DNA from 2 places in the Reinekea thalattae genome. Region 2 is predicted to be linked to the other one. Evidence: predicted binding sites of a transcription regulator. Region 2 holds the regulator's gene; the other holds the start of a gene.
What was found. The regulator sigma-54, encoded in region 2, starts transcription at its own class of promoters, with help from an activator protein. The targets are predictions, from matches to a motif close to TGGCACNNNNNTTGCTNT.
Positions count from the first base shown of each region.

Region 1 (11,751 bases), on a different contig from region 2:
CATCAAGCAAAATCAGGTCTGGATGGGCGTCATGGTACTGCTGTAATGCTTCACCACCATGACTAGCCATAACGACTTCATGCCCTTCACTGGTAACGATCCGATTGAGAATAATTCGATCGGTTTCGTTATCATCAGCGATCAAAATACGAAGCGATGAACGATTATTCACGGCGGTAAAGTCCGTTACGTCGATTTATACGATATTGAACAGCTGACCAAAGTTAGAGATGATCAATATCTTCTTCACATCATCGTTACAATTTATGATGTCTATACGTGCATTATCACCGCCAGCGTAATCACGCATCAGCAACAGCATCCCCAAAGCAGAGCTATCAAGATAGGTAGCGTCTTTCATATCGACAGTGTATAGCGACACGTCAGCTGATACATTCTCGTAAATTTGGCGAAACTCTTGATGTGAGCTGAAATCGAAACGACCCGAAACCTGAATTGTAATTTTTTCACCCTGTGTAGAAGCGGTAACCGTCATATGCATTCCTTAAATATTAACTTTTTACTGAGTATAGATTGGGCATAACAAGTTGCCACTTATTCCCTGAAAAAATAGCACCAATTTGACAAGTTAGTAGCCAATTCAGTGATATTTTTAGGAATTCACTTATACGACCAACAAAAGCCAACCACAACTGATTGCTAAGACCAGACATCATGCAGGTCTTAGCGCCGTTATACAACATTAGTCTAATATGAAATTTAAGGGCTTAATTATTTGATATTGCTCGGAATAACTAGGCTAAAGCTAGTCTCAAGAGCGGTGAAAGCGCTGGGTCACGAGTTCATCTATAAATTTTTGTTCTTTTTTATCTTCTGCAATTAATTCTTCGGCACTGACTTTATCGATGAACTGGCCAATGTTTTTTTTCTTCTGATAAAGCTCGCGCCACTTTTCAAGTACCTGCTGCTCACGCTGTTGCCAGGATGCGATAGTGCTTTCTTGACGTTGTGCCAGCATCGCGAGCTGATCGATAAAGCCCTGTGTACGCCGCCACTGTTCAATAGCAATACCACCATTCGCCTGCTGATCTAAATAGGTTTGATACTCTTTGCGATATTGTAATAACTCATCTAAGCGCTGTTGCTCTAATGCCAGCTGGCTACGCACTTCTGCTAAGGCCTGAACGGCTTGGTCTTCTCGTTGTTGCGCGAGCTTAGCAACGAGCTGTAAGCGTTTTGAGCGGCTCATTTATTTTTTCGCTCCTTTAATGGGTCGCTTACCTTTAATGCCTTTTTGATTACGAGCAGCCCGGCCCGTCGTAGCTTGGCCTGCACTGATTTTTTGCGGCTCGCCAGCTTTAGGTTTCTGAGCCACTGCATTTTCAGTACCACCCACCAAAGCCTGTAAACCTTTAACACACTCTTCTAAAGGCGTTTCTTCTTTCAGCCCCTGTCGTAAAAAATCACGAATATGAGGCTGTAACTCTACCGCTCTATCAATCTCTTTATTACTGCCTTTTGAATAAGCACCAATTGAAATAAGGTCCTTATTTTGTGAGTACGTCGCCCATAACTGCTTCGTTAGTTGCGCGGCTTTAAAGTGTTCCTCTGATACCACCTGAGGCATAACTCGACTGATACTCTGCTCAATATCGATGGCAGGATAATGCCCTTCTTCAGCCAGCTTTCGATTCAGTACAAAGTGACCATCTAAGATTGCCCGTGATGAATCCGCCACAGGATCCTGTTGATCATCACCCTCAGTCAACACGGTATAAAAAGCGGTGATAGAGCCACCGCCCTGTTCAGCGTTACCCGCTCGCTCCACTAGTTGGGGAATACGAGCAAACACCGATGGTGGATAACCCTTGGTTGCCGGTGGCTCACCAATCGCTAAAGCGATTTCACGTTGTGCCATGGCATAACGAGTTAACGAATCCATCAGCATCAATACCGACTTACCCTGAGCACGAAAATACTCTGCAATGGCCGTTGTATATTCTGCGGCACGTAATCTTAATAAGGGTGCGTCGTCCGCCGGAGAAGCCACGACAACGCTTCTGGCGAGCCCCTCTTCACCTAAAATCTCTTCAATAAACTCTTTAACTTCTCGGCCCCGCTCACCAATCAAACCGACAACGGTAATATCGGCATCGGTAAAGCGCGTCATCATGCCCAACAATACCGATTTACCAACACCGGAACCGGCAAATAAGCCTAACCGTTGGCCGCGACCAACAGTCAGCATAGAATTAATGCAACGAATACCAACATCCAATGGCTTGCGAATGGGCTCTCGGTGCAAGGGATTAATATAAGAACCACTTAAGCTCTGTTGAACACGGCAATTCAGCGGCCCTTTGCCATCGATCGGTTCACCAAAGCCATTAAGTACTCGGCCAAGCAACTCGTCACCGATAACCAATTGATTCGATGAGGCTAGCGGTACAACCTTGGCGCCTGCGCGTAGCGAATGTACGGCCTGAACCGGCATAAGAAAGGTTTGTTTGTCATGAAAGCCGACGACTTCAGCTTCAACTATTTGGTCGCCATCGATTACCTGACAACGCTGACCAATAGAGGTATTCAGGCCTACGGCTTCGAGCGTTAAACCAACCATTCGAGTCAATCGCCCTTGCGCAACAGGCTCTGGAGGAGTCACCCACTGTTCACAGTCTTTAAGGTAATCGCTAATCGGGCTGGTCATGCTTAACTTGATCTATTGGTTCTTGGGTTGACGGCTCTTGGACTGATGGCTCTTGATCTATCGGCTCTTGTGATGATTCAGAAATAGGTTCTTGAGTTGTCGACTCAGCTTCTTGATTAATTGATGATTCCAGTGAGTCGTTCAGTTGAGAGTCACGGGTATCTACAGTTATTTCTGAAGCAACAAACTCTTCGTCCGCCTGCTCGTTACTGGCTGAATAATCTTCTGTTGAGCCATCTTCAGCTAGTTCGTGCTCAGCTGATTCATCGCCAGCTAGTTCATTCTTGGCTGATTGCTGCTCAGTGACATCATCGGTTATTTCTTGCTCCGCCTGAGCATTGAGCGATGCTGTCGACGGTTGCTCCAGTGTAGATTCCTGCTCGGGATTTAGTGACGAATCTGAGCTCAGACTGTCTGCGGTAGACTCTTCCGTTGTATCGACTAAAGGCTGTTGTGGATCCGTAAGCTCCGCTTGGGCAGCAGCGGTATTTTCTAGAACATCGGCCAATGGCTGTTCAGATATCGGGGCTTTATGCTGCTCCGATAAAGGCTGACTCGGTAACGTCATCAGCTGAGCCACCGCGGTATCAAAGCGCCGATCAATGCTGTAGTCGACATAGCTAGTATCACTTTTTACCTGGCAGCCGCCGCTGGCGACATTATCGTTTTCGGCAACACGCCAGTTTTCCTCGGCGATGGAACGCACTAATTCTGCATCTGCACTATTAGTGTAGATAACGAGCTTCTCATCAGGGTTCGGCAACGCCTGCACAGCTGCATGAACGATCCGTTTAATGTGTTCTTGATTAACCGCTAATTCTTCAAGCAGCACTTGCTTAGCAATACGCAGACTCAGCGCCAGCACCGCTTCTTTTAATTCAGTTTCTTCTTGAATAAGCTGCTGGCTCATCGCATCAGCAACAGAATGGAATAGATCGACTTTCTTTTGGCTTTCCAGTTCGCCTTTCTGCAAGGCTTCCTCATAACCCTTATCAAAGCCTTGGGTTTGTCCTTCCGTTTCACCCTTAGTAAAACCTTCGGCATAGCCTTGTTCGAGGCCTTTTTTTTGCCCCTGAGCCATGCCCTGTTCATAGCCCTGCTCAAAACCTTCGTTATAAGCCTGTTCGGTAATTTTTTCCAATTCCGCAACGGTAGGAAGCTTTACCTGCTCTTCAACATTTTCTACTGTAACTTCAGCTTCTGGACGTTTAGGGCTGGAAATTAGATTGCCGTGTCGGTCCCATCGAGGCAACGCAACGCTTTCTGCTTTTGTCGATGCGTTTTTTCCGAGTGATTTACGAGACGTTAAGTTCGAGGTTGACGACACAATTGGCTCCTTTCATTAGGCTGGTGATTACAGCATGTCCTCACCGCCAGCGCCACCCAATGCGATTTCACCAGCATCAGACATTCTGCGAGCAATGCCAAGAATTTCTTTTTGTGCCACTTCCACTTCAGAGACTTTAATTGGTCCCATTGATTCCATGTCATCACGCAGAATTTCTGCAGCTCGACGAGACATGTTATCCAGGATTTTATTCGCCAGATCATTCTCAGCACCACGAAGGGCGATCTTCAGCGACTCGGTAGAGACTTCACGTAACAGCGCCTGAATACCACGATCATCCAAATCAATCAGGTTATCAAACACAAACATGAGGTCAGAAATTTCAGTCGCCAAGTCTTCATCGACTTCTTTAATGCCGTCCATAAGTTCTGTTTCAACGCTGGAATCTAGGTAGTTCATGATTTCAGCCGCAGTTTTAACACCACCCAACGTCTGAGCCTGAGTACCTGCACTGGAAGAGAATTGTTTCTCTAGAATATTGTTCAATTCTTGTAAGGCTGCTGGTTGCACACTTTCTAAGGACGCAACCCGCATAATAATGTCTAAGCGAACTTTTTCAGGGAATAACGCCAAGACATCACTGGCTTGGTCGGCGTCGAGATAGGCTAATACAATGGTTTGGATCTGAGGGTGTTCGTTACGGATAACATCAGCAACTGCTCGGGCATCCATCCATTTTAAGGTATCCAGACCGGTGGTATTACCCCCTAAAATAATTCGATCGATCAGGCCGGCTGCTTTTTCGTCACCTAATGCTTGAGTCAACATATTGCGGATATAGTCGTTTGCCCCAACGCCTAAACCAGACTGACCGCCAACTTCCTCTAAGAACAAACGTACCGCACCTTCGATCTGCTCTTGTCGCAACTCAGGCATGGTCGACATCGCTGTACCAACACGCTGTACTTCTTTTGGACCTAGGTGTTTAAGCACTTCTGCTGCATCTGTTTCACCAACAGTCATTAATAACATGGCAGCACGGGTGCGCATTGGCACGCCATCAAGGGCTCGCTCTAGTTCACCAAGCTCGGCCTGCGTTGCAGCGGGTAAGTTAGTATTCTCAGTCATCAGCCATAATCCATCGTTTTAAGACCAAGGCGACACGACCTGGGTCATCTGCAATGAGCCCTCGCAAGGCTTCCAGCTGTCGCTCAAAGCTTTCTGATGGGCCCGGTAAGGTGAAGTCATCAGCAGTGCTGAGCGTCACCCTATCGTCGGAAATTAGGTCTTCATCGACATCCAAATTCGCTAATGCGGCATCTTCTAGGCTGTCCTGAAGGTCTTCTTCACCACTGGCAGTCAAGTTTCTGAAGGCTGGGCGAATCACACCAAACAATAATATGAGTAAAAACAACCCAGTGCCAAAGTATTTTAACACTTCCCAGAACCATGGTTGAGTATAGAACGGCTCTGGTTCTAGATCGTCGCCGACACCTAGGAACGTCGAGTTAATAACATTAATACTATCACCTCGACTGGCGTCATAGCCAACCGCATCTTGTACTAGGGTTCGTAATCGCAAGATGGATTCTGGATCCCACTCCTGCTCAACAAGCTCGCCGGTTTCTGGATCTAATACTTTAATATCATCGATAACAACAGCAACGGTTAAACGACGCACTCGACCCTGTTGGAATTGGGTGTAACTGAGTGTTCGATCTACTTCATAGTTACGTGTTGCTTCATCTCGACTAGAACGAGGAATAGTAGCGCCGCCCTCACCGCCTTCAACAACTTCCGGTGCTTCTGCATCAGTTGGTGGTTGATTAGAAAGCGCACCTGGGATTCCGCCTTCTGGCTCATTAACGCGTTCTTCTTCTATCGTTTGTTCACTACGTAATGCAATGAGATCTGGGTTATAAAGCTCTTCAGCTTGTTCAACTTTAGTGAAGTCGATATCGGCCGAAACTTCCGCCTGAAATTTTTCAGTCCCTAAGATCGGCGACAATATGGAGTTAATTCGACTGACCAGATTTTCTTCAATTCGACGCTGATAGTCGAACTGACGATTGGTCATTTCATCTTCTAAATTTTCTTCGCTGTCGCTTAATAAGCGCCCACGCTGATCGACGATAGATACATTTTCATCTTTCAGTTCTGGAATCGATGTTGATACCAAATTTCGAACCGCTTTAACGGAACTGTTGTCGAGTTCCGCACCGGCATACAATTCTACAAAAACAGAAGCGGTTGGTTCGCGTTGATTACGAACAAATACCGAACGAGCAGGAATAGCCAAATGTACACGCGCTAAACGCACCTGATTAATCGACGAAATGGTACGCGCTAGCTCACCTTCTAAAGAACGCAAATAGCGAGCATTCTCCATAAATTGCGACTGACCTAATGGCTGATCTTCATCCAACAACTCATAACCAACGGTTTGATCATCAGATAAACCAGCACCTGCAACGGCTAAACGGGCAGCATGTAAATCACTTTGCTTGACTAAGATAACGCCACTAGAAGGGTCGATATCAAAGTCGATTTTTTGACCTTGCAATACTTCGATCAGCTCGGCTGCATCAAAGCTATTGGTACTATTCATCAGTGGCCGATAACGCTCTTTCTGCATCCACAAGACGACACCTAACGCCAACGCAATAGTCGCCGACAAGGCCACCAACAAACCAAACTGACGCATCATGGTCAATTTATTAAAGCCAACTAAGATTGGATGCATCTTAGTGATCTTTGGATCTTCAGCTTCCATCAGGTCGGTTTTTTCTGTCGCCACCGGTATTTGTGCATCACTGCTTTGTGGCAACTGAGTGGATTCGGACTCCGATTCCATGGCGTTCATATCTGTGGTCGATGCAGCGGGTACGTTCTGAGTCATAGTCTTATCTGCCCGTTACTTAGAGAGTCATGTTAATAATTTCTTTATAGGCTTCGACCATCTTGTTCCGCACTTGGGTCATCGCCTGAAAAGAAACGCTGGATTTTTGCAACGCAATCATTACTTCGGGTAGATCAACTTTTGGATCACCCATCTCGTAACGTGTCGCCAAATTATTGGCGACCTGTTGATTGTGGTTCACGGTATTAATGGCCGCTCCCATCATCTGACCAAACGAAGGAACGTCTCCGGTTGGTGTGTTACTGACCACAGAATCAGGATGCTCATTTACTTCATTGACGCGAGATGGCGAGGCGGTGCCCATCTGTTGCCGAGCCTGCTCAATAGCATTGGAAAAGCCCGTCGGATTGACAGTTGTATTTGGAATACTCGTTTGGCCTTTTAAGGCGCGCATCTGTTCAAGTACGCCTTGAATATCCACTCTATCAACCATGAGTCACCTCTTTCGCGTCAAATAAAAAACTAAGTTTCGTGATACCTAGAAATAGTGACTAAAACTCGACAATTTTCTGTCGTTCTGCTGACTATTTCCGCTTACAACACATACTTTGCAATTGACAGGCCAACATTTGCCGCTTTTTAAATACCTTAAGTTATTCGGCAAAGATTTAGTTTTAATTTGCGTTTAGGCATAAAAAAGCCTTCCATTTGGAAGGCTTTTGTCTAATTTACCGCCAGCTTATTAGCCGGTTACTGAGATCAACGAATATCGGCGATTGCCTGATCAACATTCATCCCCAGCTCACGCATTTTGGCTAACTTATAACGTAAGGTGCGTGACGAAATCCCTAAGTGATCTGCGGCTTTATTTTTACGGCCGTTATGAATACGTAATGCGTCAAGAATAATCTCGAACTCTTTGTGCTTCAGGCCAACATGTATACTCGAGCTTTCATTATTCTCAGCGACTAATGAGATTGGTTCGGCAATATCCATAGTCGGAGGATTTGAAAGTTCGCTGGAATAATGACGCGTCGATTCAAAATCGATTAGATGTTCACCGTTTACACCTAAATCTTGAGCCGTCACCGTTTGACCAGATTGCAAAATTAGACAACGTTGAATTGCATTATCTAACTCACGAACATTACCCGGCCAAGAGTAATCCAACATAGCTGCTTTAGCGGAGGCATCAAACTGCAAGTTTGATTTATGCATTTTACTGGCATGCTTAACTAATAAACGCTCGGCCAACGGAATAATATCCGCTTTACGATTACGCAACGGCTGCCACTCTAACGGGAAAACACTCAAACGATAATATAGATCTTCACGGAAGCGGTTCGCCTTCACTTCTTCAGTGAGTTGACGGTTTGTTGTCGCCAGCACTCGCACATCCAACGATATCGTCTTACGACCGCCAATACGCTCAACTTCCTTTTCCTGCAATACACGTAGAATTTTCGCCTGAAGATTGATATCCATTTCTGAAATTTCATCTAACAGAATGGTTCCGCCATTGGCCTGTTCAAACTTACCGGCTTGACTAGCAACCGCACCGGTAAAGGAGCCTTTTTCGTGACCAAAAAGCGTGGCTTCTAACATATTGTCTGGAATAGCCGCACAGTTAATTGCGATGAATGGACCATCACTGCGATCGGAATGCGTATGAATATAGCGAGCCAACACCTCTTTACCGGTACCGCTTTCACCGCTAATTAAAATAGTGCTGTCACTGACAGCGACCTTTCTCGCCAACGCCAACATATGCTGGCTGGTTTTATCAACCGCGACAGGTGATTGAGTATCTTTAATCGTCGGTTCACAATGTTGTTGGATCAATTCGATCAATTGATTCGGAGCAAACGGCTTTACTAAATAATCTACCGCACCCTTTTGCATGGCATCGACTGCTTTATCTACTGCGGCATAAGCTGTTGCTAATAGCATCGGTATCTGCGGATAGTATTGGCGAACATGATCTAAAAGCTCATGACCATTCATACCCGGCATGCTGACATCGGACACAATAAAATCAAACGAATGCTGCTTTAATTTTAGTATCGCATCTTCACCACACTCTGCACATTCGACTTCATAGTCGTGCAGTGTCAGCGTATCACTGACCGCTTCGCGTAAATTTGCATCATCTTCAACAATTAAAATCTTCATTGCACTTACCCCTGTTTAACCACTGGTAAAGAAATTATGAATTGGCTGCCAACACCGACTTTGCTTCGTATTCTGACATGCCCTTTGTGAGCCTTAACGGTCGTCATTAACACAGGGATACCTAATCCTGTGCCGTGACTTTTGGTGGTAAAAAACGGCTCTTGAATTTTATGAATTTGCTCTTCGGTCATACCTGGACCTTCATCAGAAAATGAAATTTCTAACGTGTCTTTTTTTGGTACCGCATCAATATGTACCGTTGCTTTATTGTTTGACGCCTCTAATGCGTTATTAATGAGGTTCATAAAGGCGCTGATTAATGCATCCGCTTGGCATTGAATAAATACGTTTGGCAGGGTTACTGGCCAACGAATTTTTTCGAATGCCTGAGCGGGCAAACCCTCTGCAGACTCTTGCAGTAACTGGATGATCGCCTGAATCGGCAACTGATCTTTTAGCTGACACTCGCCTTTAACAAATAGCAGCATGTCTTGAATTTGACGCTCCAAATGATCTAAGCGCCCAACCAATTTATCGACAAAGATGTCATGTTTTTCGGTCGATAAATTTGGATTTTTGAGATTTCCGGCATACAGCAATGCAGCCGATAATGGTGTGCGAACCTGATGTGCTAAAGAAGCAACCATCTGCCCCATCGCCGTAAGTCGCTGTTGACGTGCAACCTGACTTTGCAATGCACGAGTTTCCGTTTGATCAGTTAATAGTATCAGCTGACCTTTTTTATCCAGCGGGCTGGTTTCAATTTTAACCAAGCGACCGTCTTTCAAACTGACTTCATGATAGTCGGTTTGCTTTGGCGCAAAGGCCTCTCGTATCACCCGGCCCCAAGCCAAACCAAGCAAACCAGTGCTTGTTGATAACAACGAACCTGACAATAATTTCTCGGCAGTTGGGTTGGCTTGAATAATGACGCCTCGATTATCGAGCACAATCACACCAGCGGGTAATAGGCGAAGTAAACTTTCTAGTTTGTCCGCTATTTGTTCTTTTTCATTGAGCTCTTCTAAGCGCTGAGCAGAAACAGAAGCCAATTCGCCACTGAGTTCAATGACTCTATTTTCGAGCTGAGAATAGCTTTCTGTTAGATGCTGACTCATCTCAGAAAATGCAGTAAAGGCTTTCTGTAAGTCCTGAATGGTTTTTTTGTCGGCGGTCACCTGATCAGTTTTCTGATTTCTGATGTTGCCGGTTAATTGAGCTGCTTGCATGTAAAGTCTTCAAATAATTGACGTTTATCTGAAGTTTGCAAAGGCGATGCCAGTTTTATAATTTCTTTTTTATTTTTTCAAACAATAAAAAGCCCGCTGTATAAGCGGGCTAGAGTTGAATTAGCAGTATTAAACACAAGAAAAACTAGATTAAATAGAAGAAAACCATTTTAACTATAAGAGCAGCTAGGCGACTTCTTTACGGTTAATATTGTATTTACGCATCTTCTCAACCAACGTTGTACGTCGAATATGCAGTTTTTCGGCAGCTCTGGCGACGACACCTTGAGCATCATCTAAGGCTTGCTGAATTAAGTTTTTCTCTAATTCAGTCAAATATTCTTTCAAATCAATTCCGTTTACCGGCAACTGCGCAGGAATACCATCGACAGTCGACTCAGGGTGATGTTCCGCTAGCGATTCCATAAGTGACTTAGGCAGCAGAGTTTCTTCTTCCATATCATCATCGATCTGACGGTATTTTAGCGGCAGCTCTTGCACACCAATAACACCATAGGGATGCATGATCACTAGACGCTCAACCAGGTTAGCCATCTCACGGACATTGCCTGGCCATTCGTACTGAATCAGGCTCATAATGGCAGCGGAATTAAATCGGATTGAGCCACGCTTTTCATTCTCTAAGCGAGAAATCAACTCATTGAGCAGTAAAGGGATATCCTCACTGCGCTCGCGCAACGCGGGCATCTCAATCGGGAAAACATTTAAACGGTAGTACAAATCTTCGCGGAACGTTTCTTTAGTGATCATATCTTCAAGATCACGGTGAGTTGCAGCAATAACACGAACATCGGTGGTATAGGTTTTCGTACCGCCAACTCGTTCAAAGGTTCTTTCCTGCAACACTCGCAGCAACTTCACTTGCATGTTGAGCGGTAAGTCACCGATTTCATCTAAGAATAAAGTACCACCTTCGGCCATTTCAAACCGACCCGCTCTGGAGGTAATAGCGCCGGTAAAGGCACCCTTTTCATGACCAAAGAGTTCACTTTCGATCAGTTCAACAGGAATCGCGCCGCAGTTAATTGGCACAAACGGCTTATTTCGGCGATGAGAGTTATAATGCAGGTTACGAGCAACCACCTCTTTACCGGTACCACTTTCACCGGTAATTAATACCGTCACTTCTTTATCTGCAACTTGAGTCATCATTTCACGCACGGATTGAACCGTACGACTACTGCCAACTAAGCTACGGAATAAATTCACTTCACGTCGATTATCGCGACCACGAGTCAAATTATACTGTTCTCGATACATCTGTGCGCGATGCAATGTATCAAGCAACTTGTTGTAGGTTGTCGGCATAGCAAGTTTGGCGATCACACGAGAGCGTAGCTCATCATCCAATTGCTCAAGCTCAGTATGCTCCTCAGCAATAAGCATAATCGGGATGCCAGCATCCCAGTCTGTCAGTGCTTTCACGGTCGCTTCTAGTTCATCGCTCAGCCTACCCAGCATCACACCAACCAAGCTTGCTGGTGAATCCACTGCATTAGAGGCCTGCTCAAAC
Region 1 is NZ_VKAD01000001.1:468,979-480,729, reverse strand. It holds gene FME95_RS02225 (ATP-binding SpoIIE family protein phosphatase) at 1-172, opposite strand, end outside; gene FME95_RS02220 (STAS domain-containing protein) at 197-496, opposite strand; gene fliJ (flagellar export protein FliJ) at 773-1,210, opposite strand; gene fliI (flagellar protein export ATPase FliI) at 1,211-2,668, opposite strand; gene FME95_RS02205 (FliH/SctL family protein) at 2,652-3,995, opposite strand; gene fliG (flagellar motor switch protein FliG) at 4,023-5,084, opposite strand; gene fliF (flagellar basal-body MS-ring/collar protein FliF) at 5,077-6,855, opposite strand; gene fliE (flagellar hook-basal body complex protein FliE) at 6,875-7,309, opposite strand; gene FME95_RS02185 (sigma-54-dependent transcriptional regulator) at 7,576-8,988, opposite strand; gene FME95_RS02180 (sensor histidine kinase) at 8,994-10,217, opposite strand; gene FME95_RS02175 (sigma-54 dependent transcriptional regulator) at 10,404-11,751, opposite strand, start outside.
Region 1: fliE (flagellar hook-basal body complex protein FliE) is a predicted target of sigma-54. The motif match lies at 7,424-7,441, and genes of this name have one in related genera.

Region 2 (11,751 bases):
GGTGCTGGTTTTGCGTGGCTTGCAGGCAAGGATAAAGAATCCACTACCGACACCGCTTTCGAACTACCCGAACAAACACCCAATATCTACATGACAGATATGAAATTGACTCGCTATAACAGCGCTGGCGAAGCCTTGGTTTATATCGAGTCAACAGATGTTGCAATTTATCAAGAGTTAGGCGAAACACTGTTAAATCAACCGGATATCACCATTCTAAATAACGACCGGAATGACTGGAAAATTACAGCCAACCGCGCCGTTTTGTATGATAATGACGACGTTGAATTCTTTATCGATGTGACGATGGTCGAACAGACTGAACGCCTTGCAACCAGCATTGTCAGCGACTATGTCAAAGCAACGCAAAGCGGCCAGTGGGTAGAAACGGATTTACCCGTTGAAATCCGCCAAGGCAATAGTCGCAGCAATGCTATCGGTATGACTGCAGATTTGAGTGACGCAAACCCAATCATCAACCTGATCGATGAGGTGACTTTTTATTATGAGCCTAACTAGGTCTCACACATCATTGCGTAATCGCCGTTTGCTTTACTGCGCAATGGCCCTTTGCTACGGACTGCTCAGCGCTACCGCACTGGCATTACCCGAAGACCGAGAGCTGCCCATCACCGGTAAAGCCGATAGCAATAGCTTTGACATCAACACTGGGATCAGCATTCTGACTGGCAATGTCGTTATCACCCAAGGCAACTTAGAGATTCTTGCCGATCAGGTGGTGATAGAAACAGACCCAGACACCAACGAATTAAGCTACATCAAAGCCACTGGCACCCCTGCAATCTTTACCGATATACCACAGCTCGGTAGTGACATGGTGGAAGTTAATGGCAACCAGGTTGAGTTTTTTCCTGCAACCGACATCATCATTACCCTTGGCGAGGCTCGCATTACTCAGTCGGGTAATGAAGCACGCGGTGAACAGATTGAATATCAGGCAGCCACAGGCCAAGTCACGATCCAATCGGCTCGCTCGCTATCTGGTAATCAGGACGATGAACAGGCCGAGCTATTACTGTTACCGGGAAGCACTGAATAATGGCCTTACTCGAAGCTCGTAACCTAGCCAAAAGCTATAAAAAGCGCCCCGTTGTGGTTGATGTCAGCATTGAAGTAGAAGCCGCTCAAATTGTTGGCTTACTCGGCCCTAATGGTGCCGGTAAGACTACCTGTTTTTATATGATCGTTGGTCTCGTGACTCTCGACCAAGGCACCGTGACCATCGATGGTCAAGCCATTTCAAAATTACCTATGCATGCTCGAGCCAAAAAAGGCATTGGTTATTTACCACAAGACGCGTCCATCTTTAGAAAGCTGTCTGTTGAAAACAATATTTTATCGGTATTGGAAACACGTAAGGACTTAACCAAGCAACAACAAAAGGAACAATTAGAAAGCCTATTAAATGAATTCAACGTCACCCATATTCGCAAGAGCCTAGGAATGGCACTGTCAGGTGGTGAGCGCAGGCGAGTTGAAATTGCACGTGCACTGGCGACTGAGCCAAAAGTTCTTTTATTGGATGAACCCTTTGCGGGTGTTGATCCAATTTCGGTCGGTGATATCAAAGAAATCATCTACCACTTACAGAAACGCGGTATCGCCGTACTGATTACCGATCACAATGTTCGAGAAACCTTAGACATTTGTGAAAAAGCCTATATCGTCGGCAATGGTCACATCATTGCTGAAGGGACTGCTGAAGAAGTGCTCAGTAATAGGACGGTACGCGAGGTATACTTAGGTGATAATTTCACACTGTAAATAGGCATGGCCACGGCCTGCAATGAATGAGTAAAAAGCCAGTATGAAGACGTCTTTACAGATAAAAATGGGCCAACAGCTGACCATGACACCTCAGCTGCAACAGGCCATTAAATTATTGCAACTCTCGACACTAGACTTGCAACAAGAAATCCAGCAGGCGTTGGATACCAACCCTATGCTGGAAGTAAAAGAAGACGAAGTCGCTTCCGCCAATGATGTCGCCAATCAAAACGCATCAAATGAACAAAGCCATTCAGAACCTGCCGAAAAAGCCAACGAAGCACCAGATCAATCAACACAAGAACTTTCGGTGCAAGAAACCATTCCTGACGAACTGGCTGTCGACAGCTCTTGGGACGATATCTATACCCATACGCCGACCAGTCATGGTATTGCTTCTGCCGACGATGATTACAATCTCGAAAACATCTACGGCTCGACAGACTCATTAATCGATCATCTTAATTGGCAACTTAACCTCACTCCGATGTCGGATAAAGACCGCATCATAGCCGAAGCCATCTTAGAAAGCGTCGACGAAAAGGGTTACCTTTCTACCGGTATTGAAGATATTTTTGAAGGCTTACAAGAAGGCCTTTCCAGTGAAGAAGACCCACTTGATACCGACGAAGTTGACGCCGTCCTGCACCGCTTACAACAGTTTGATCCACCGGGTGTCTGTGCTGCGAACTTGGCCGACTGTTTAGCAATTCAATTAAAGCAGTTACCTGCTGAAACGCCTTATCGTGATGTTGCCATTAAAGTCGTTGAAAACCATATCGAGCTATTAGGCACCAAAGACTTTGCACAACTCATGCGTAAACTGCGAATTAAAGAAGCAGAGCTTAGAGAAGTCTTTTTACTGATTCAAACGCTTAACCCACACCCAGGTGCGTCTGTTGAATCCAGTAAATCTGAATATGTCATTCCGGATGTTATTGTCTCGAAAGATATAGAAAACAATCGTTGGTTGGTCGAGCTGAATCCAGAAATTGCGCCAAAACTCAAGGTCAACTCGTCTTACGCCTCAATGGTCAAGCGAGCCGATAACTCAACCGACAACACCTACTTAAAAGATCACTTACAAGAAGCCAAGTGGTTTATTAAGAGCTTGCAAAGTCGAAACGAAACCTTACTAAAGGTCGCAACCACCATTGTTGAGCATCAACGTAACTTCTTAGAGTACGGCGACGAAGCTATGAAACCTCTGGTGTTGCACGACATTGCCGAAGCGGTCGGCATGCACGAATCAACCATTTCTCGTGTCACTACACAAAAATACATGCATACGCCTCGTGGCCTGTATGAGTTGAAGTATTTCTTCAGTAGCCACGTCAGCACCGACTCTGGCGGTGAATGTTCAAGTACTGCGATTCGAGCACTGATTAAAAAATTAATTGCCGCTGAAAACCCACGTAAGCCTTTAAGCGATTCAAAAATCGCTACCTTACTGGGCGAGCAAGGTATCCAAGTGGCGCGGCGCACCATTGCTAAATACCGCGAAGCAATGAACATTCCTCCGTCAAACGAACGTAAGAGTTTAATTTAAATGCAAAAATAATGGCTATATCGCTTGATGTTTTCTAACGCAACAGCAATATTTATAGGTAGGTCCTGTTAAACGAAGAAGTCAGTAAGTTATCGCTGACATCTCACTTCTAACAAATACAGTTGTATAACGGCTAATAGCATCAGTTGTTAGTCGAATGGGTCTCTTACTCAGTAAGCGATCTACATGGCACATCTAACAGGTCACTGACCCGTTAAGAGCCTGCCAAAACTGCAATAATAAAGGAGCAGCCTATGCAAGTTAATATTAGCGGACACCACGTCGAAGTTACTGAATCTCTACATAACTACGTTTCAAGCAAACTAGATAAATTGGAACGTCACTTCGACCAGATGGGTAATATTCAAATAACGCTAAGTGTTGAAAAAGAAAGACAAAAGGCCGAAGCATCCATTAACGTAAAAGGAGGCCAAGTACACGCTGATGCTGTTCACGATGACCTCTACGCCGCGATCGATCTACTCAACGACAAACTAGATCGGCAACTCATTAAGCGCAAAGAAAAAAACATTGCGCACAAACAGGGAAATTAACTGCTTAAATGATTCAACTGAGTCAAATACTGAGCGCCGAACAAACCTATATGGAAAGTTTTGGCGCCAGTAAAAAACGCATCCTCCAAACCATCGCCGAGCGTCTATCTTCGACGCTCGACGGCGTTTCAGAACTCGATCTTTTTGATCAATTAATTGCGCGTGAGCGATTAGGCAGTACAGGAATTGGTTCTGGCTTTGCTGTGCCTCACTGTCGTTTAGAAGGCCTTACCTCACCGGTTGCGGCTCTGATAAAAATACCTGAGGCTGTCGATTTTGATTCTATCGACAAACAGCAGGTAGACCTTATCTTCGCTTTAGTGGTGCCTGTTGAAGCCACCGATGATCACCTTCAACTGCTGGCCAGTGTGGTCGAGCAAGTTAGCAATCCTGAAGCCTTGGCTAATATTAAAAGCAGCCAAACACCTCTAGACTTATACAATCACTTTATTGGAAACTAACCTCACCAGTAACCGATTGGGCAATCACATGACGTCGACAGACTTTCGTTTGATCTTAATCAGCGGTCGTTCAGGCTCGGGCAAATCTACCGTGCTCAACAGCCTAGAAGACGCCGGTTATAACTGTATTGATAACCTACCGCCAGCGCTTTTACCGGAACTCATCAACTGGATGTCGAGCAATCCAAACAGCCGCAAAGCCGCGGTCTGTATTGATGCACGTAATTCCACCGACAGCATCAGTACTCTACCGGCGATACTGCAAAACATCAGCAGCTCCGTTGCAGTGGAAGTGGTGTTTTTAGATGCTGACGACTCTATTTTATTACAGCGCTTCAGTGCTACTCGGCGTAAACACCCACTGACAGATCAGTCACACTCTTTAGCCGAAGCGATTGAGAGCGAGACCAAACTTCTCGGACCTATCGCCAGCTGTTGTAATTTACGTATTGATACCAGTGCGCTATCGGTGCAAGACTTACGTTTGCAGATCAAGCAGCAACTGATTGAAAAGCCGACCGGCCTAGCCTTGCAATTTATGAGCTTCGGCTTTAAACACGGGCTTCCGAAAGATACCGATTTAGTCTTTGATGTACGCTGCCTGCCAAACCCCTATTGGGATAAGAACTTGCGCCAGTTCACCGGCAAAGACCAACCCATTCAGGCATTCTTAGAAAAAGAAGCCTCAGTGAATTTAATGTATCAAGATATTTTTAATTACATGCAGCGTTGGTTACCGGAGTACGAAAAAAACCAGCGCAGCTATCTGACTGTAGCCATTGGCTGTACCGGCGGTCAGCATCGATCAGTCTATTTAGCCGAGCGGCTGTTTGCAGCCTTCCAAACAGACTACGCATCGATCCAGATTAGACACCGAGATTTAGGGCAGGACACCGATTGATTGAGCAAACCATTACCATCATTAATAAATTGGGATTACACGCTCGCGCGGCTGCAAAGCTGGTCAATACTGCCAGCCAGTTTGAAAGCCAAATACACATCAGTAAAGGCGCTCGTCAAGCTGACGCCAAGAGCATTATGTCGATCATGATGTTAGCAGCAACCCAAGGCACCGAAATTGTTTGCACATTAGAAGGCAGCGACGAAATTGAAGCCTGGCAACAGGTTTCGGCGTTAATTAATAATCGATTCGATGAAGACGAATAGTCGCCACTGAATATCACTCAAGGACAGTAACCCTTCATGCACTCTGGTTCTAACGACGCAATCTTTGACCAGTATCGATCGCTAATTTATAAAGCCATCGATAGCGGCGATTTCACGGCTATCGAAACCCTGTTTAACCACAACCTATCGACCGTTGATCTTGCTCACTTACTTGAGTCGACACCCTCAAAAACACGGATTCTACTGTGGAGCTTCATCAGCGAAGACAATCAAGGTGATGTCCTAACTCACTTAAATGACGACATCCAGCAAGCCCTATTAGGCAAGATGTCAGCCGAAGAGATTGTCGAGACGATTCAGAATATTGAAAGCGATGATCTTGCAGACATGCTGCAACATATATCGCCAGACGTCTCAGATCGGGTTCTGCAACTGCTGCCAATCCAAGAACGTGCTCAGGTCGAAGGCCTACTCGCCTACCCTGAAGACACCGCCGGCGGCTTAATGAATACCGATTTAATCATGGTGCGTGCCGATGTTAACGTTGAAACGGTGTTGCGCTATTTACGCAAACTGTCCTTGCCAGAATCTTTAGACCGAGTTTGGGTCACTGACCGAAACCTCAATTACCAAGGCTCTTTAGCCATCACTCAATTGCTGACCAATCGCCCTGATGAATTAGTGAGCAATATAATGTCCAGCGACATCAAGGGCATTGACGCATACGCCGACGAAGAAGAAGTAGCGCAGGTATTTGAACGTCACGATCTAGTCTCAGCACCGGTTATCAACGCTGAAGGCATTCTCATTGGCCGCATTACCATCGATGACGTGGTCGATGTTATCCGAGAGAACGCCGATCACAACATGCTCAGCATGGCCGGTCTTGATGAAGAGGGTGATATCTTTGCGCCAGTCGTCAAAAGTAGCCGTGAACGTGCGGTTTGGCTCGGCATTAACATGGCAACCGCCTTTATTGCTGCAGCTGTGATGAGTCGATTTGAAACCTCGATAGCACAGATTGTCGCACTGGCAGTGCTGAGTCCTGTTGTGGCCAGCATGGGCGGTATCGCTGGCAGCCAAACACTGACGCTTATAATTCGCGGCATGGCCACCGGCCATATAACACGCGGTAATTTACGCTGGATGCTACTTCGTGAGCTAGGAGTTGGTTTGCTCAATGGCGGCCTGTGGGCATTGGTGATTGGCGCTATTACCGTCGGTTGGTATCACAGCGTTTCATTGGCTTTGGTCATCGCTGCGGCAATCTTGGTAAACATCTGCTTAGCCGTTCTTTCAGGAACCTTGCTGCCGTTTGTCTTAAAATCCGCTAACATTGACCCTGCACTTTCCGGTAGCGTTATTTTAACCACACTCACCGATGTATTTGGTTTTTTGACCTTTTTGGGTCTAGCAACCGCATTTTTACTCTAAAGATAAGCCCTAGGTAACCAATTTATGACAGATTCCACGCCCGATAACGATGACATTATTTGGGTCAGTAAGACCGAAATTAAAAAAGACATGCATAAATTGCAGCAAATGGGCGAGCAACTTTTACGTGTTAAAGCCTCTGAGCTTGCGTCTTTTCCATTAAATGATGAAATGTTTGCCGCGATTGAAGAAAGTAAGCGCATTAAAAGTAATGAAGCGATGCGTCGACATCTGCAATACATCGGTAAGCTGATGAGAAACTTGGATATCGAAGCTATCCAACTCTGCCTCGATAAACTCGACCCTTCGTCAGACTATTATCAACGCATTCAAAACCAGGCTGAATTATGGCGCTATAAGCTATTAACGTCGACGGACGCCTTAGGTCAATGGATCGATCAGCATCCAGAAACTGATCGGCAACAATTGCGAGCGCTGATCCGCTCGGCCCAAAAAGAACAAAGTGACGACTTTTCTAGCCAAGATCAGATCAAAGCGGGTAAAAACACCAAAAAGATTCTACAGCTGGTAAAAGAAACGCTTTTAGCCTGATCCAACTGACCAGAGCGCTCAGCTTGAGCTGCTCTGGCGGCCTTGCGAGCATCGATCCAATATTTCAAACAGAGAATAAAAGGTCAGTTCGCCATAGCGACTTAAGCTAATTTCACACATACGATTGTTAGAAATACCGTAAGCACAGGTATCGATCTGGAAAGGTAAGTAAGCCAGCGCATGCTGAGCTCGCTCTGGCTGAGTAAAGGCTTGATCCCCAACGCTACCACAGCAATCAATACCATCCGGCTCAACCCAATCGGGTGTTAATTTATCAACCACTCGATAAAAGCTCGATTCAACGCCTAGCTGGCGTGTGGCACAGCTGACAAATACCGCAACACGCTGTATCTCCGGTGTAATATCTAATCGATCCAGTAAAAACTTATCAATAAACTCTGAGCTTTCGTAAAGGTGAATACCGCGTGCACGCGCTTGAGCCATTAGGGCTTCGCTACATGCGCTGGTATCGGCTAATACCGGATAACGACCTGCACTGGAAACTTCCCATAGGGTTGAAATTAATTCTTCTTGCATCTGATCAGCAGCATCAGCCAACCCTTTATGTCTAAGATAAGCACCACAGCACAAGCCGCGAGTGGGTTGTGGATAAACCACATTCAGATTGGCTTTATTTAATACGCTTTGCACGGCGTTAGGAATATTCACTCGATCATCATTAAGTGCCGAACCGAACGATTGACTGACACAAGAAGGCCAATACACAACCGTGCTTTCTTTTGTTAGACGGATTAATTCATTACGTGCATAAACCGGGCGCGAAGCGGCTGGCAGTGTCGACAACCAAACCGGGGTTCGACCTTTGGTTAACTGACGCAAGCGACGAGAAAAGGCTTCGCAACGCTCAGCACCAAATAAACGCTGGAATGCAACGCCAATATTTAGAAGACCACGGAACCAACTGGCCAAGTTTGCAAAATGGCGCACATAAAGCTTACCGATCTTCTGTTTAATAGGATTCACTGCTGCACCTTTTAACTACTAGCCACTCACCACACACAACTAACTGCGCGGGCCATCGTAAAATACCGTCTCAAGAGATCGTTCGAAACATCAACAAGCCATTTAAGCGGCCTGATGAGTCATTTCAATATGTAAAATATCGTCTTCTAAATAGGTTGAACCAACCGTTTGAAAACCAAACTGCTGATAAAAACGCACCAAATAGTGCTGTGCGCTAATGGTAATAGGGAAACCAGAAAACAGAGTCCGGCACTGTTTTACTGCTTCAGCCATGAGACGCTGACCAACCTTTTGATCTCGATAATCAATATGGCAACAGACTCGCCCTACTGAGCAAGCACCACTATAGGATACATCCGGCATCAATAACCGAGCGACGGCAACCAATTTACCATCCTGATAACCCAATAGATGCCAAGCAGAGATGTCCTTACCGTCTAAGTCCTGATAAGGGCAATTCTGCTCTACCGAGAACACAGCTAGGCGCAAAGCCAGCATCTCATAAAGTGTCACGCTATCCAATTGGTCGAACGGTATGCATTTAAAGGTTAATTGCTGGCTTGGTTGGCGATAGTCCAAAGGGATTCCTCTTTTCTTAAACCTGTTATAAACATCAATCTGTTATAAACGTCACTCAATCATCCGACATGCGCCGCTATTAACTCTTTATCAACCATCCGCTTTAATCTGGATCGGCTGAGAAGCATAAAATGCTGGCTGGTCATACTGCTGCAAGGCATTGTATCGAATCATATCAATCAGTTCAGTGATATATAAATCACCTCGACTGCTATAACCCTTGATGCCCCAAACTAATTCGGTGCTATTTAACAGCTCGTTGCGATCCCGAGATTGCGCTCGGAGCGCTCGAAAAGCAGCATATTGCCGATGTGTATTGAGGTTTCGGAAATAGCTGTCGACCGAATCAGCAACCGAATAAAACACGCGAACCTCATGTGAGGCATCACTATCGCGGCCTGTTGGCACTAAACCACAGCCCTGACTAAAGCACCACTGACCAAATAAATTATTTCCTTCTACGGCAAAACGGCTCGTTCCCCAAGCGCTCTCATTCGCCGCCTGAGCCAAAACTAGCGAAGCTGGAATGGTATCAACCCGAAGCATCAGCTGCTCAAAGGCAGCACTAGACGCAATCGGTTCTGCAACACGATAATAATCGTGCAATTCACCCAGCATCTGCTGCTGCCAATAGGCTAGCGTTTCGCCCTGCTCAATGGTTTGGTAAACCAGCACTAACCATGCTCGCTCAGACTCTATCCGTAAATTGATTCGGCTAATCTGCGGCTGTAAAAAATCAAAAAACTGCTGCTTTTTTTGCTCCGTATCGGTCACGGCGGCAAAGTCAGGTAACGGCGGTTGTTGCAAAGCGGTTCGGGGTGATAACAGAGGATTGCCAGTATGATTATTCGCATAGAGGCTGTGAGAATCAAAACCCAAATACAGCAAAAAACCAAACATGATACGGCCAGCAATGGGGGAAAATCGATAATTCAACATTAGATCTCGTTTATAGGTTCGCAAAAAAGTAAATCACGCTCTTCAGTGCATTAAAACCGATTATAGATGAGCCAATCATTAAGCTTCAATCTAGGCTTAGTTAGCCGAAATGAAGACAGCACTATCTACAGGCATGACATAGGCACTTTTAAATAGAAGTAGAAGTTGGGGAAAACGCTGAGAGAACATCAAAATAGGTGAAATGGTAAAGAGCACTTATAGGTAAGAAGCTTTTAGCCTATTACTCGTTAGGTCCACACTGTCTGTCCACGAGGACTAAACAAAATGAGGACCTAACAGAGTTAAGCGAGCGATTACCTTTGATAAGGCTGTTGTCGCTGCACTTTGACGGGCACAGGCTTAAGTTTCGCCGTGATTTTTTGCTGTACAAACAAAACAATTAGAACAGCGCTAAGAGTCGTTAACATTGTGACTTCCATAAGGCACCTCTCTTTTTATTAAGGACAATCATTCCCTGCATATCTAAGGTATGGGGCTATTTTTCTAACTTACAAGAGCTTACCTCTTGCAGTATAGACCGAAATAACCACAGGAATGTCATAAAAAAGTGGTAGCGGCAGGTTAATCGACTCTTTTTGGTATGGCACTTGGGAAGCTGGCTATCGTCGCGCCTTTTGAATCGGACACCTTGGGCGTGCCCTCTTTTTCGACTTCATCGATACGAACAATAGAATGCATGGGGATATAGGATCGATTGACGCCTGAAAACTCTTTTTGCAGGCGCTCTTCACCGGGGTCGACCACTAGCTGGCTTTTTTCACCAAAAATCAGATTTTCGACCTCAATAAAGCCGTACATATCGCTTTGAAAAATTTGATTACAGTAAATCTCATAGAGTTTATCTTGATTGACAAAAATAACGCGGTAAATGGATTTTTTAGAACTCATAGCTTTCCGATTAGACAATAATTCACTGAATTGACAGAAAAATCAGCCGCCAAGTCTACACACTGGTTAGGATTTTTACAGACTTTGTTTGGAATTTACTCGCTGACAGGTATAATTTCGCACCCTGATTTTTTGACTTAAATAAAACCTAATGACAACAAAGAAACTCTTTATTAAAACGCATGGCTGCCAAATGAATGAGTACGACTCATCGAGAATGGGCGACTTATTGAATGACAGCCACGGATATGAGCTAACAGATGACGAAACCGAAGCGGACGTCATTCTGCTAAATACCTGCTCTATCCGCGAAAAAGCGCAAGAAAAGGTGTTTCACCAGCTCGGTCGCTGGAAGTCACTAAAAGAAAAAAATCCGAATTTAAAAATTGGTGTCGGTGGCTGTGTTGCCTCGCAAGAGGGCAAGGCTATTTCTGAGCGTGCACCGCACGTTGACCTGATTTTTGGCCCGCAGACATTGCACCGCCTACCAACCATGATCGATGCAACCGATGCTGCCGCTAAAACAACCGGCAACCGCATCGCCATGGTGGATGTCACCTTCCCTGAAGTAGAGAAATTTGACCACTTACCTGCACCTTCTAGTGATGGCATTTCTGCGTTCGTCTCCGTGATGGAAGGCTGTTCAAAATACTGTACCTTCTGTGTTGTGCCCTACACGCGCGGTGAAGAAGTTAGCCGACCATTCGACGATGTTATTGCAGAGGTCATACACTTAGCAGAGCAAGGCGTTCGAGAAATCAACTATTTAGGTCAAAATGTAAATGCCTATCGCGGCACTAAGCACGACGGCACAGTAGCTGATCTTGCCGACCTAATTACGCTGACCGCCCATATTGACGGTATTGACCGTATT
Region 2 is NZ_VKAD01000002.1:394,215-405,965, reverse strand. It holds gene lptC (LPS export ABC transporter periplasmic protein LptC) at 1-519, shown strand, start outside; gene lptA (lipopolysaccharide transport periplasmic protein LptA) at 506-1,060, shown strand; gene lptB (LPS export ABC transporter ATP-binding protein) at 1,060-1,785, shown strand; gene FME95_RS12230 (RNA polymerase factor sigma-54) at 1,829-3,337, shown strand; gene hpf (ribosome hibernation-promoting factor, HPF/YfiA family) at 3,592-3,891, shown strand; gene FME95_RS12220 (PTS sugar transporter subunit IIA) at 3,900-4,352, shown strand; gene rapZ (RNase adapter RapZ) at 4,381-5,253, shown strand; gene FME95_RS12210 (HPr family phosphocarrier protein) at 5,250-5,519, shown strand; gene mgtE (magnesium transporter) at 5,556-6,914, shown strand; gene yjgA (ribosome biogenesis factor YjgA) at 6,939-7,466, shown strand; gene FME95_RS12195 (heterodisulfide reductase-related iron-sulfur binding cluster) at 7,485-8,450, opposite strand; gene FME95_RS12190 (GNAT family N-acetyltransferase) at 8,553-9,029, opposite strand; gene FME95_RS12185 (glucosaminidase domain-containing protein) at 9,120-9,968, opposite strand; gene FME95_RS12180 (DUF1820 family protein) at 10,551-10,877, opposite strand; gene miaB (tRNA (N6-isopentenyl adenosine(37)-C2)-methylthiotransferase MiaB) at 11,029-11,751, shown strand, end outside.